DNA from 2 places in the Paenibacillus sp. FSL H7-0918 genome. Region 2 is predicted to be linked to the other one. Evidence: a T-box and tRNA genes for the amino acid it is inferred to sense, from the RefSeq annotation. Region 2 holds a T-box; the other holds one or more tRNA genes.

The links. A T-box is a leader RNA that pairs with one kind of tRNA and senses whether it is charged. The one in region 2 lies ahead of metG (methionine--tRNA ligase), so its partner is inferred to be a tRNA-Met.
Region 1: it has a tRNA-Met gene. The T-box ahead of metG (methionine--tRNA ligase) is inferred to sense a tRNA for this amino acid. The anticodon was not compared.

The regions. Positions count from the first base shown of each region.
Region 1 covers NZ_JBBOWJ010000001.1:1,346,158-1,353,552, forward strand. The annotation lists gene MHI15_RS06135 (RNA polymerase sigma factor) at 1-346, shown strand, start outside; gene MHI15_RS06140 (hypothetical protein) at 343-1,332, shown strand; gene MHI15_RS06145 (hypothetical protein) at 2,062-2,565, opposite strand; gene MHI15_RS06150 (hypothetical protein) at 2,975-3,340, shown strand; gene MHI15_RS06155 (sialidase family protein) at 3,455-4,591, shown strand; tRNA gene MHI15_RS06160 (tRNA-Met) at 5,028-5,093, opposite strand; gene MHI15_RS06165 (MBL fold metallo-hydrolase) at 5,288-6,340, shown strand; gene MHI15_RS06170 (DUF3006 domain-containing protein) at 6,341-6,556, shown strand; gene MHI15_RS06175 (hypothetical protein) at 6,760-7,395, opposite strand, start outside.
Region 2 covers NZ_JBBOWJ010000001.1:1,032,645-1,040,039, reverse strand. The annotation lists gene MHI15_RS04910 (copper amine oxidase N-terminal domain-containing protein) at 1-2,221, shown strand, start outside; gene MHI15_RS04905 (Fur family transcriptional regulator) at 2,441-2,902, shown strand; gene yidD (membrane protein insertion efficiency factor YidD) at 2,905-3,168, shown strand; T-box leader at 3,209-3,469, shown strand; gene metG (methionine--tRNA ligase) at 3,517-5,550, shown strand; gene MHI15_RS04890 (metal ABC transporter substrate-binding protein) at 5,754-6,752, shown strand; gene MHI15_RS04885 (metal ABC transporter ATP-binding protein) at 6,787-7,395, shown strand, end outside.

The DNA of each region.
Region 1 (7,395 bases), 310 kb from region 2:
AAAAGCGCCGGAGTTCAAAGATGCCGAACATCAGAAGGCATGGCTGATCCGGGTAATCACCAACCATTGTAAAACACTACTGGGCAGAGGCTGGCGCAAGCGTGAGGTTAAGCTGGAGAGCGCTGAGCCAATTGCGGCAGACAGCCCCGAGGATTGGGCTCTGCTGCAGTTAGTTATGGCGATGCCCATGAAGTATAAAACCGTAATCCATCTTTATTATTACGAGGACTATCCCATCCAGGAGATCAGCAAGATTCTGCAGATTAGTCAGTCTGCCGTGAAGATGAGACTTCAGCGGGGACGGCAACTGTTAAAACTGGAGCTGGAAGGAGCGGAACCACAGTGAAGGAAGATCAGTTTCGAACATCATATAAGAAAGCGGTGGATTCGATGAAACCAGGTGAAGAGATGAAAAGAGAACTTTTCGATAAAATAGAGCAGCGGCAGGAGCGGAAGCGTCCGCGCAAAACCGTTTATATCGCGGCAAGTGTCGTGCTCGCCGCAGGAATCGGTCTGGCTGGGCCTAGTATATGGCAGCAGTTGAACAGTCAGACCTCCCCGGGGCAGGTTGCCCAGGTAACTCCGGGTGCAAGCAATGCTGGCAATTCAGGCACAGCTACATCCGGCAGCATTGTCATTCCCAAGCTGAAACTGCCAGATAAGGAGTCTGGCGTGAAGGCAGATATGATCGCCTTGGTCGTGTATAAAAATAATATTTATACACAGTCAGCGACTCGCATTGACGCTGCCGATGCTGCTGCTCTGCGCGGTGATAAGTTGGGACGCACTACAGGCGGCATCAACGAATGGAGCGGTAACGACGAATATATTGAGTTAGCCTCGAACATCGGCGAAACGGATCTCTATTCCGTGAAGGGCTATGACTCCAGCTTTCTGATTATGTCCTATTCGGAAATCAACGGCGAGGTATTCGCCGAACTGTATGAGCACACCAACGGCATCACCATAAACAGCGGCGCCGACCTGTTCGGCAAGCTGAATCTTGAAGGCCGAGTTACTTCTGCACAATGGGAAAGCTTCAACAGCTGGAACAACGGCCTCCAGCAGCAGGCGCCACTTGCCAATGGCGAGGCGCTTGATGGCTTCCTGACAGCCCTCCAAGCTGCTAAACCGCTGGCAGCAGAGCCGCTGATCGAGCAAGGCATCTACGACAGCGAAGACCGCAAGATCATCTATTTACAGCTGGAAGACAACGCCCGAGTAGAGCTGACGCTGTTCGGTCAAGGACTTGTACGCTACGGTCAAGCACCGGCATTCTTCGAGGTCGAATCCGGGGCATTCCAGCAGCTGTGGAACAGCATGAAACTTTAGGGATGCTGGTGGAAACCCAGGGAAAGCGGTTGGGACTGCGATCGGGACTGCGATCGGGACTGCGATCGGGACTGCGATCGGGACTGCGATCGGGACGGCGACTGGGACTGCGATCGGAAGTAATTGAGTACCTCGTTTCGGTCGCCCTGCTCTCCATTGGACAATTTAGCTGGCTGCTAACAAAAACGGCACTGCTTCAAAACCATTTCATGGTTTGGAGCAGTGCCGTTTTGTGCTTTACTGTATGGTTTACGAGCCCGCATACTAGATATTATGGTTGTAGAGGTGAGACTACTGATTGTTCCTTTAAAAGCTGCTTCTCATTGTAATTTCTGCAACTAAATCTGTGAGGAGCACGGCACTAACGAGCTAACGAATTAACGAACTAACCTCCTCCACCTCGAGCTATCGGACCCAGATGTCGCTATTTGCTGATTTTCAGCCTTAAGAGCATGGTTTCGGACTCCATGGACGCTAATGCCTAGAAAGAGGCTCAAATGCGGTACTTTTTATGCCAATAGCGACTATGGAGTCCGTTAGAATTGCAAATGTGGAAAAAAACCGCTTTAAGGGTCAGCAGTGTCCGACAGGAGAAGCATCTTTCACGTAATTGTTATCGAATCAAATTTCAAAGGAACACAGGGTCTCTCTCCACTTCCGATTGCTACAAAAAAGAAACGCCCACCATGGACGCTCCTTTTTCTTATTCGTCTACAAAATTCTAGCTAGTTACGCATTTACACTTTCTGTTTTACGATCCTGTCTTGCGTGTAATGTTTTCATCGCAAATCTTGCGATCGGCTGCGCAACCAACAGTTCAATCCAAAATGCTATTCCAAAGTTTCTCGGCCAGATGTGAAGGAAGTTTTTAAGTGGATCCAGGCTTATTTGTTTCGTCCCAACCCATGTGCCGATAATTGATAGTAAAATAGATAACACTGTGACATTCAATAAAGTATTCAACAGAATCCTTGCATTAAATCCATCGGTTTGTCCCATGAATTTCGGCATCACTTTTCCAACAATCGGTCCTGCAACTAATCTTACGGATAAAACTACGATCATCCACATAAACGGAATAACCTTTAGTGTATCTATATACACTTCCTTACTGAAGCCGCGTTCCAACCCCACAATAATAGGGGCAATAGTGTTAACTGAAATGATTGAAATAATGAGTAAAAATAGTATACCTTCTTTTCCGTTTCTGGGCAGTCTTGTGTCTCCATGCATGTTTGTCATCTCCGTGAATAATATTTCAGATGGCAGACGTATCATGAGACATATATTTTTGGCCCAATAAAAAAGACCAATATCTCTACACACTGATATTATAATTATAACATTTATTTAAAATGAATGTCAGACCTTCTATTTAAAATTCTAAAATTCTCCTGCGGATAGCGAATAGTTACCTGCATGCGCCTTACGAAGATCAGCAGTGGCAGAGAAGTCGTAAAAATCGTCAATTGCTGTTCAACTTATAATCAAGTTGCTTCAGATCATGCTGAAATTTTATATGTGTTTCCCCACCTAATAAGACCTCTCAGTATTCATTTCCGCGATTTTTCTGATTCCCTTGTCCAAACACAATGAATCTCAATTCATATATATATAGCAAACTAATAAAGAGGTGAAGCTCATGGCAACAACAACAGGCATCATTACGAACACAGGGACTACCCCAGCATCCAACGTGCTCATTAATATCGATAATGACAACCTTAGTTTTTCATCTAACGTAGTCTATCACGTTTACGTATGGAATACCTTGGTTAGTAAAGGTTTAGTCTACTCCAACTCATTAAATGTTAATGCTAACACCAGCCAGTTTCTCGGTTTTAATATCGCAGGCAATTCAGCTTATGAAGTCCAATTTCTCGTAACTGGAAACGCACCGGCAGACACGATTATCACGGTGTTCGGAACGGATTCGTCAGGAAACGTCATTCCCCATCAAAGAGTGCTGCAATCCGAACTTACTTTCATAGCTCAGCTGAACCCATAAGTACCAAAAACTCTCTGACGAAAGGAGCTTAGCATGGCTAATATTCAAATTTCGCCGAGCGCAAGCGTTCAGTTTGAGCCCACCATCGCGGTAAATTGGCTTAATCCTTCAGTTATGGTTGCCGTAGCTGTAGATCTTCGATTAGGCCCTCCTAATATAGGTTTATACAAATCTATTGACGCAGGTGCCACTTGGACAACAACGTTATTGCCGTTACCGACAGGATTTGCAGGCATCGAAGCACCACATATTGATTATATTTTCCCGACCACTTTCGTAGTATTAGCCCACGCCTTCGATTCAGACGGTCTCAGCGGGTCGATCGTCTCCTATACATCTGCCGACAATGCCTCTTCATTCGGACCGCCAGTCATCGTGAATCAAGGGTTTGGGCAGTTTGTAAATGATGATCAGGTAGTCGTTGTCACCGACAAAGCTGGATCAAGTCCCTTTTTTGGAAATGTATATACTGGTTATACGCATGATTACAACACACAATTCATACCGGGAAATACGATATTCTTCAATCGTTCCCTAGATAACGGTAGTACCTATTCCAGTCCCTCCCTGCTGTCTTCGGTCGAAGAATTCGAAGAATTCCCCGGTATAGCAATTACATTAAATGGGATTGTTATCGTGGGATGGATCAATCAGCCTCCCGGTAATACTGATCTTAAAATTCGCACATCCTCAGACGGTGGGGTCATTTTTACTCCTGAAACCATGGTCGCCAGCGTTGTAGTCCCACCAGATCCATTGCCGGGATATACATTTAGATGTCTGACATACCCTTCCCTCGCAGCAGATATTTCTAATGCACCGACGACGCGAGGTAATGTCTATGCTGTATGGCAAGATTTTCGAGAAGGTTATTCCGATATTTTTCTTGCCACTTCCACCAATTTTGGTGTGGATTGGGGGGCACCAATATCCATTACAGGTAGTCCGGTGGGCTCCCAAAACTTTTTCCCAGCCATCACCGTATCCCCTGCGGATGGTGCAATATTCGTTACCTATTACACTAATCGAGTCAACCCCCTCAACCTTGATGTTTATCTAGCAACATCTAGAGATGGCGGTATGACGTATACAAACACCCGGATAACAACAACTTCCTTTGACGTCACCGGCATCCCCCTAATTGGGGACTACATCGGTAATGCCATCGTCCCCCAAACAGGCCGTCTAGTGAGCGTATGGACAGACACGCGGACCGGTACTGAGAACATCTGGTTTGGGGATAATCAATAAGCTATTAATCAACTTCTGATGATAAATTAAAAGGCTGTTAAGTTAGTATATCTACTTGCAATAAAGGATGCCGAGCGAACATGCGGCATCCTTTATTGCTTCTTATCAAAATAGCATTAACCTGTTCAAAGAAATCATCAATTTCAGCGTATTGGACATGCTTTTAATTCAATCAAAATCTACGGCGTATGGTGCTTGCTACTTAATAGTCTATATGTCTTGACTGTCCCCCTTTCCTCTACAAGAGTGCAGTTCCACAGAATACATACTTTTTACCGTTTTCCAGATGATCTGTGATAAAACCAGAGGATCTAACAACGCCGTGACCAAAATGTGATCATTTTCTATTTTGTCGCTTTTCCAACTCATCCACTTCTACTTACAAGGGAACCTACAGACAGCAAAAAACCCTTACAAAGTAAGGGTTTTTGATAAGTGGGCCCTGAGGGACTCGAACCCCCGACCAATCGGTTATGAGCCGACCGCTCTAACCAACTGAGCTTGGGGAAAGGTTAAAATAAGCTTAACTGTGTTTCTTTTTCTTCTATTATAGGGGTTTTTCTATTCATGAATTTAACTCTATATCAGATACTTCGTTTACAAATTCGTTAGCAAGTTTTCGTAATGTTCTCTAGAAAAAATTACCTATAACTGATAGAATACTCCCAGAATCATACATTGGGGGTTTATTTTTTTATGAAAAGAATTATTGTGCCAATCTTCATGTCACTTGTTTTATTGTTGATGCCTGTACTTGCTGAGGCGCATCCAGGACGCACCGATGCAAATGGCGGTCATTATTGCCGCACCAATTGCGCAAAGTGGGGACTAAAAAACGGAGAATACCATTACCACAATGGTGGAAGTTCAAATTCAAAACCGGCTGCCACTGCTAAACCAGCTGTTAAGCCTACCGCGAAACCAACAGCAAAGCCTACAGCTACACCAGCTCCAACTTTGCTTTTACCAAAGAAACAAAACGTTGGCACTCTTCAGGTGTACTTTTTTGATGTTGGACAAGGTGACTCTACTCTAATTCGAACTCCGAACAATCAATATGTCCTCATTGACGGAGGTAATAACGATCAGGGTAAGAATGTAGTAAAGTACCTGAATGCTCTTGGTGTAAAAACACTTGATGCCCTGGTTGCTACTCATCCTGACGCGGATCACATTGGTGGATTAGATGATGTTCTAAAAGCATTGGACGTTAAATCTGTCTACGCTCCAAAAGTATCACATACCACTGAAACATACAAAGATTTTTTGACTGCTGTGAAGAATGAAAGACGTACCATCAAAGCTGTGACTAAAGGAGTTACTATTCCTTTAACTGGTGTTGAGGCGAAGTTCCTGGCACCTACCAGAGAATATGGAGATAACCTTAACGACTGGAGTGCCGTCTTAAAGGTTACATATAAAAACAAGTCCTTCCTCTTTACCGGCGATGCCGAGAAGGCTTCTGAGAACGATATGTTAGCCGATGGCATGAATTTAAAAGCTGACGTATTAAAAGTCGGGCATCATGGCTCCAGTAGTTCGACCAGTAAAGCATTCATCGACGCTGTTAAACCACAGTACGCAGTAATAAGCGTCGGTAAAAACAATTACGGGCATCCAGATTCCGGGATTCTTACAAGGTTAAAAAATGCGAATACTTCAGTGTTACGAACTGACCAAAAAGGTACAATTACTGCAATAAGTGATGGAAATAAAATCACTTTTACATCGACTAAGGGGGCTAAGTAAATGCATAAAGGAATCATTGACCGCTTTGAAGGTGAGTATGCCGTTGTAGAATTTGAAGGGCAAACTGAGGATATCTTAAAATCAATTTTACCTAAAGAGGCAAAGTCTGGAGATACCCTTATTTTTAAAGATAATGAAATTCTGATCGATAAGAATGACTCGAAAAAGAGAAAAGAAGACATTCAGCAGCTAATGGACGATTTGTTCGAAGATTAAAAATGAACCCCGGTGAATATCCGGGGTTTTATTATGTACTAACTCTTATCCATCCTCTTTCCAAATTCAAATCCGAGAATATCCTTGATCATTAATGCTACCAATGTACATTTAAGAGAAGCGGTAGTATCATAGATCGGCATATATCTTGAATACTTTTAATTTAGTATCCAAACAATCGCATTTCCATAATATGAAGCTTATCAAGCTGTCAGCTCATCAAATACTTTAATCAAAATAAATCTTGTAATTCTTTCAATCAATATCAAAAGTGAATATAACTTAATTTCAATCGATATATCTTCTCCACGGTGCAAGTAATTTGATCGTAGATTATAAATTCTGTTCAATAATTCTTCTATTTCCTCTTTACTAATAGCACTTCTATCTATTCCTCGATCTTCCCAAATTTCATAAAAGTTCTCATTCAAAAATTGAAGCACAAAATCTACAAATTTCATCTTTACCTTATATCTCTCTAAAACAAATCCCTTCAAAAAATCACGATTTTCAGATTGACCAACATCCGTTTCGATAATATTTATAATTTTGGTAAAGAAATAATCATCTGAATCTAGATTTCGAGATGTTATATTACTTTTTTTAGAATACTTATGTGTTAAAGTTTCTATGGATGTAACAAACAACATAAAACTTAGTGTTTCATTTATATTATACTGCTCTAATGCATTGTAGTATAGATTTAGTGATTTCAAAAAATCCTTGTTCTTATTTGTACCCTTCTTCAATAAAACCCCAAGCCTTTTCAAGCTGTCTTCACTGTTAGAAAGCTCACCAGATTGACTAAAATCCAACCTATCCAACATATTACAAACTGG
Region 2 (7,395 bases):
GTTAACGTTAGTTGCTGTTTTGGCCGTATCTCAGGCCGCCGCGGCAGTGCCGGCTTTTGCTGAAGCTGTCAATAATACCCCAAGTAATACTACTGTAGTTGGGACAGTTGTTTCAGCTGCGCCGGAGGTAATGCCAGAATCTACTGATCCATTGCCGCCATTGCCGACGGAGACGCCAGGAGGAGTAGTGTCACCGACACCAACACCTACTCCAATTCCTTCAGAGACAGTTGATCCTACGGCTACTGTTGAACCTACAGCAACAATTGCACCTACTGCAACACCGCTTCCGACTGCAACACCTGGAGTTACTACAGAACCTACAACAACAGATGGTGCTCGTGCTGCGGCTAACAGTCAGCTTATTCTTATGATGAACAGCAACAAAATGTATCAGAACGGCCAGGAATATTTAGCTAATCAGCCTATGGCAGTGAAAAACGGCGTATCCTACGTTTCGATCCGGGCTATGGTAGAACGTGTAGGCGTGAAATACGTTTATGATTATAAAACGAAAGAAACCATTGTTACCAAGGGAAGCGACGTTATGCGCTTTAAGACCGACAGCAAGGTCTATACAGTTAATGGTGAGAAGAAGACGATGAAAGGTCCAGCTTACCAATACAAGGGGACTTTCATGGTTCCATTGACATCCATAACTGGAGCACTGGGCATTCCATATACCGTTGATAATGTGCAAAAACGAGTAATCCTTACATTAAACAACAAACCTAAAGCTTCCTTCACAGTGCCAACTGAAATTTACGCCGGTGAACCAGTGACCTTCGTAACCTCCAGCTCGTCACCAAATGGTGTAGCTATTGTGGATGAAAGCTGGGGAGGTAACAAGCAGGATATCTATGATCAACCAGGATATTATGTAGTAACCTATTCCGTAATGGATGCGAATCAACAGTGGAGTGATCCTTACACCATGACCATCACAGTGCTTAAACCTAATACACCTCCAGTTGCTAATTTCACTACAGACAAGGATTCATACAAGATGGGTGAAATGATTACTTATACCGATCTAAGTAGCGATCCTGATGGTGATGAAATTACCGTAACTTGGACGAACAAGGCCGAGGCTTTCTTTACTCCGGGTCCAGCGACAATTGCTGTCCAAGTAAAAGATTCACATGGCGCGATCAGCACGTTTGAGAAAACCGTTAATATTTCGGATGAAATCTTGTACAGTAAAGAAGATTTCAACAGATTATTTGCATCTCCGGGCAGTGTGTTTAGCATCGATGGATCGATGGTTCCTACTTGGCAGCAAGTAGCTTATAATCTTTCTTCCGAGCCTTATAAACTAATTCGCAGCAACAGCCCAGAAACGGTGTATACAGAAGGTGTTACTTACCGTGAGACTTCTTTGGGTAAAACCCGCTTCTTGATTCACCACAAGAATAACCTGAATATTAAAGCTAAAGTGTATGTGATTGCTACGAATAACAATTTGTACCCAACGACGCTTACAACCGAATATGTGGGCTTTGCAGGCCCAAGCACATATCCTGAAGGTACTGGTAAAATGTCTGTAGAACGTTATTGGAAATCTATGCTTACAAATGAGCATTATAAAACGATTGTTCTGCAACCAGGGGAAAGTGTCTCAATTCTGACCGATCTAAACCAAATTGCTATGAAACCAAGTGAAATTGTTTCACTTCAAGCGGACTTATTTAGTGATTATCCAATCGATTATAATGTCATGTTGATTGATGCGAATAAAGATCCACTGACTACACTTCCAACACTTCCAGTTCTGGATCGAGACGGAGTGCATAATCGGGGAACTTACGAAGATTCTACTCGTATTATCACGGTTACCGATGAGGTAGGAAAAACTCCTGCAAAACTTCTGCTAGGCGATAATTACAGTGATAAGAACCTGGCTGGCGTAGACCCAATGGCAGGTACGGAAGCATCCAATGCCGGTAATTTCGGGGTATTATACAAGATCAGATTCGAAAATGTTGCACCAAACTCATTGATTACGTTTAATCCACGTGGCGGTAACTATATGGGGCCGGTTATGGTTAATAACCAAATCGTGCATATGCCAAGCGTGGGAAGTCTCTCGAACGCTGACATGAACAGTGTGGTTTATCGTAGTGGTGAGTATGGAGGTTCTGTGGAGATTTTGTTCACAGCAGCTTCAGGCAGTAACTTGCCGGTCAATTTCCTCATCACTCCACTTCCAGCAAAGAAATAACAAATAGGAATATCCCTATAAGCTCTATTGGGGAATTATCTACAATAAAGGCCCGGCTGAATATTCCGTAAAGGAATACGCAGCCGGGCTTTTGTTTAAATATAATAATTCAGAGGTTGCGTAGGGGCGCATCATGGTGCTTCATTGACGGGGCATTTATTTTGGGGCATTATTAAGAGAGTGAAATATAAATGAACTGATCTTATGGGAGATGAGCGTATGCTGTCGACAGAACAAATATTAGAAGTCATGTCGGGGCAAGGACTGCGAATCACCGACCAACGCAAAACGCTTGCCCAGTTATTCGGCGAGAATAAGGGATATTTGTCAGCGAAGGATGTATATGAGCATATGGGCCGTAAGTATAGCGGACTTAGCTTTGATACGGTGTACCGCAATCTTCGTGTAATGGAAGAGCTTGGTGTGCTTGAACAGATTGTCTTTGAAGACGGAGTGAAGTTCAAGGGAAGCTGCAATCATCAGGATCATCACCATCATATGATCTGCCTTCAATGCCAAAAGACCTACCCGATTAATTTCTGCCCGATGAATTTAACGGATACACCCGATCAATTCCGGGTAGTCAAGCATAAATTTGAGGTGTTCGGTTATTGCAAAGAATGTGAAGAGAACCGGGAAGAAGAATTAGTTGCAGCATCAGATAAACAAAAGGGACTTTAGAAATGGTGACCCTACGCAGAACGATTCAGGCGCCTATTCGGGTGTATCGCAGGTACATTTCCCCTATTAAACCTGCAACCTGCCGCTTCTATCCAACCTGCTCTGCCTATGCCCTGGAAGCCATTGAAGTCCATGGTCCATTGAAAGGCTCATGGCTTGCAGCTAAGCGGATTGCCAGATGTCATCCCTTTCATCCTGGAGGACTTGATCCTGTGCCGCCTCTTCAAGATGAATCTGCTGAGAAGGATTCTGCCCCTGCGACTTGACATGGGGCCTTACCATTGGGTATATTCACAAGTAATAGTATGAATTCCGAAGAACGGATAAGTAAATCGTTACGTCCATTACAGAGAGCCGGAATATGCTGAAATCCGGTATGGAGCGTTAGATTGAATATGGTCCGGGAGGAACTGTGTTCGAGCGGGAACTGCAATTGTGGTTCACGTAAGATAACAGCGTGATCCAGCGTTAATGGACAGTTCCCGCGAGGGAACTGGCGAAGCCTGCGCTCTGTGAAGAGACAGGAAATTTGGGTGGTATCGCGTGAGTTATACTCTCGCCCCATTATGGGGGCGGGAGTTTTTTGTTTTTTAATAAGAAAGGATGATTACTGAATGAGTGAGAAAAAAACGTTTTACCTAACGACACCAATTTATTATCCAAGTGACAAGCTACATATCGGACATGCTTATTCAACCGTGGCAGGAGACGCAATGGCCCGTTACAAACGTCTGCGCGGCTACGAAGTGCGTTATCTAACCGGTACAGACGAACATGGACAAAAGATCGAGCGGAAGGCAGAGGAAGCAGGAAAGACCCCTCAGCAGTTCGTAGACGACATTGTTGTTGGTATTAAGGAGCTATGGCGTAAGCTGGACATTTCGAACGATGACTTCATCCGTACTACGGAAGAGCGTCATAAAAAAGTGGTACAGGATATTTTTGATCGGTTGCTGCAGCAAGGAGACATCTATAAAGGTGAATATGAAGGCTGGTATAGTATCCCAGATGAAACCTTTTACACAGAAACGCAATTAGTTGATATAGTGCGTGATGACAACGGTGTGATTACTGGTGCAAAAAGCCCAGATAGCGGCCACCCGGTTGAGCTGGTGAAGGAAGCAAGTTATTTCTTCCGGATGAGTAAATATGCGGATCGTTTGCTGCAATTTTACGAGGAGAATCCAGAGTTTATTTTGCCGGAATCCCGTAAGAACGAAATGATTAACAATTTCATCAAACCCGGACTGGAAGACCTTGCAGTTTCCCGTACAACCTTTGATTGGGGCGTAAAAGTTAAGGGCGACGAGAAGCATGTCGTGTACGTGTGGATTGATGCTTTGACTAACTATATTACTGCTCTGGGTTATGGTTCCGAGGATCGCACCTTGTATGACAAGTTCTGGCCTGCGGATGTACACATCGTTGGTAAAGAAATCGTTCGTTTCCATACGATTTACTGGCCGATCATTCTGATGGCGCTTGGGGAACCCCTTCCGAAAAAGGTATTTGCCCATGGCTGGTTGCTCATGAAAGATGGAAAAATGTCGAAATCTAAAGGTAACGTAGTTGATCCTGTGACACTGATTGATCGTTATGGCTTGGATGCATTGCGTTATTACCTGCTGCGCGAAGTACCGTTTGGTTCGGATGGCACGTTCACACCGGAAAGCTTTGTAGACCGGGTTAACTATGATCTTGCCAACGACCTTGGGAACCTGTTGAACCGTACAGGGGCTATGGTTGAAAAGTATTTTGCAGGCGAGATTCCGGCATATGAAGGAAATGTAACAGCATTTGATGGTGAGCTTCAAGCTGCGGCTGAGAATACTTATGCCAAAGTAGAAGAAGCTATGGAAAAAATGGAGTTTTCCGTGGCGCTGACAGCTATCGGAATATTCATTAGCCGCACCAACAAATATATCGATGAGACACAACCTTGGGTGCTTGCCAAAGATGAAAATAGAACTGCCGAGCTGGCTTCTGTGATGAGACATCTGGTGGAAGGTCTGCGTACCGCTTCAATCCTGCTGCAGCCGTTCTTGACACAAACACCAGCGAAGATCTGGGAACAGCTGGGTATTGAGCCTGGTGAGTTAACGACTTGGGATAGCGGTAAGACCTTTGGCCTGATTCCGGCAGGAACAAAGCTGGTGAAAGGCAATCCAATCTTCCCACGTCTGGATGTGGAGCAAGAGGTAGCTTATATTGCCGAGGCTATGGGTGCTGGCAAAGCGGCTGCTGAAGTGGCGGAAGCGGCTGCTGAAGTGGCGGAAGCGGCTGCTCCTGCTGCTGAGGACTCCGAGCCAGTGGAAGAGCATAAAGAGGAAATCGGCATTGACGATTTCGCTAAAGCAGAGCTGCGGGTAGCCCAGGTTATTGCTGCAGAGCCAGTGAAAAAAGCTGACAAGCTGCTGAAGCTGCAACTGGATCTGGGTTATGAACAACGTCAAGTGGTTTCTGGTATCGCGAAATTCTATACACCGGAAGAGCTGGTGGGACGTAAAGTGATTTGTATCGTAAACCTTAAACCGGTGAAGCTGCGTGGGGAGTTGTCCCAAGGGATGATTTTGGCGGCTTCTAAAGATGACCAGCTAACGATCGCTACCGTGCCGGACAGTATGCCAAACGGAGCAGTAGTGAAATAAGACAATACTGTTGTAGAAATTTTTTAATGAGGTTGCTTGAACAAGGGAATGCTCCTTCAGCCGGGTTGGTTGTGGGAGCATTTCTTTTTTATAAAGGACGATACCGTCTTTCTTCTGAGTGAGGTTTCTTTGTTGACTTATCGTAACGATTACTATTATACTACTAATAGTAAAATTTACGATTTGAGGGGTAGATCAATATAATGGCGGCAATGAAATCACGTATAAGTTTGCTCGTCCTTGCACTGATACTTGTATTTACACTAAGTGCATGCGGACCTAAGAGCAGTGGAAGTATAGTTGAAGGGAAAGTAAATGTAGTTACAACCTTTTATCCTATTTACGAGTTTGCTAAGGAGATTGGCGGGGAAGATATCAATGCTATTAACCTGCTTCCAGTGGGTGTGGAGCCACATGATTGGACACCGCGCAGTCAAGATATTATCAACACTTCTAAGGCACAGCTATTTCTATATAACGGTGCAGGCTTAGAAGGCTGGGTTCCTAACTTTTTAAAAGGCCTTGATAGCAGCAGTAAAGTTAAGGCGGTTGAAGTAAGTCAAGGTATTGATTATATCATGACCGATGAAGATGACGGGCATGATCATGGGGCAAGTGAGGAAGAGTCTCATCAAAATGAGGACACGGATCATAACAGTAATGCCTCAGGAGACAGCCTGCATACAGACCCGCATACTTGGGTAAGTCCAAAATCAGCCATTGTCATGGCTCAGAATATTAAAGAAAGCCTTCAGTCCGTGGATCCTGAGCATAAAGAAGGTTATGAAGAGCGTTACAATAAGCTTGCGGAACGTTTGCAGGCGTTAGACAGTAAATTCAAAGAGGAGCTTGCTAAGCTGCCCAACCATAAGATCGTAGTATCACATCAGGCTTTTTCTTACCTTGCCCGTGATTATGGATTGGATCAGCATGCGATTATGGGACTTTCGCCAGACGCTGAGCCGCGCGGACAGGATTTAGTGAAGCTTGCGAAAATAGTAAAAGATGAAGGGATTAAGTATATCTTTTTTGAAGAGCTTGTCTCCGATAAACTGGCTAAGACTCTGGCCGCCGAAGCGGGCGTTTCCACTATGGTGCTTAATCCGGTAGAGGGACTTACTGCGGAGCAAGAGAAGAACGGCGATAATTACTTCACTCTGATGGAGAAAAATTTGCAAAATCTGATTATGGCCTTACAATAATAAGGAAAGTATAAGGGAAAGGCGGTACTTAAGCATGCAATCGGTATCCTTGGACTGCCATCAGCATATCATCGATATACAGGATCTTTCTTTTTCATATGGGGAACAGAAGGTGATATCGAATCTTAACTATAGTGTAAGAGAACGAGATTTCCTTGGTATCATTGGTTCTAATGGTGCTGGTAAAACAACATTGATGAAAATGATCGTCGGCTTGCTTCCAGCGAGCTCTGGTGAAATTAAATTATTCGGAACGCCTGTCCGCAAGTTTAAAGACTGGGAACGGATCGGGTATGTTCCGCAAAAGAATGCCTTCAACCCATTGTTTCCAGCAACGGTGCGTGAGGTAGTTCTGTCAGGTCTATATAATAACAAGAATCTGATCCGCAGAGTATCTAAGGCTCAGCATCGTCAATGTGAGGATGCACTTGAAGTCATGCGGATACAAGATATCGCGGAGAAAAGAGTAGGCCAGCTGTCAGGCGGTCAGCAGCAGCGTGTTTTTCTGGCTCGGGCGCTAATTAACCATCCTGACCTGCTGATTTTGGACGAACCTACGGTGGGTATTGATGCCGAATCACAAGCGGGATTCTTTGAATTAATTACGCATATGCATGCTCATCATCATATGACCTTCCTGATG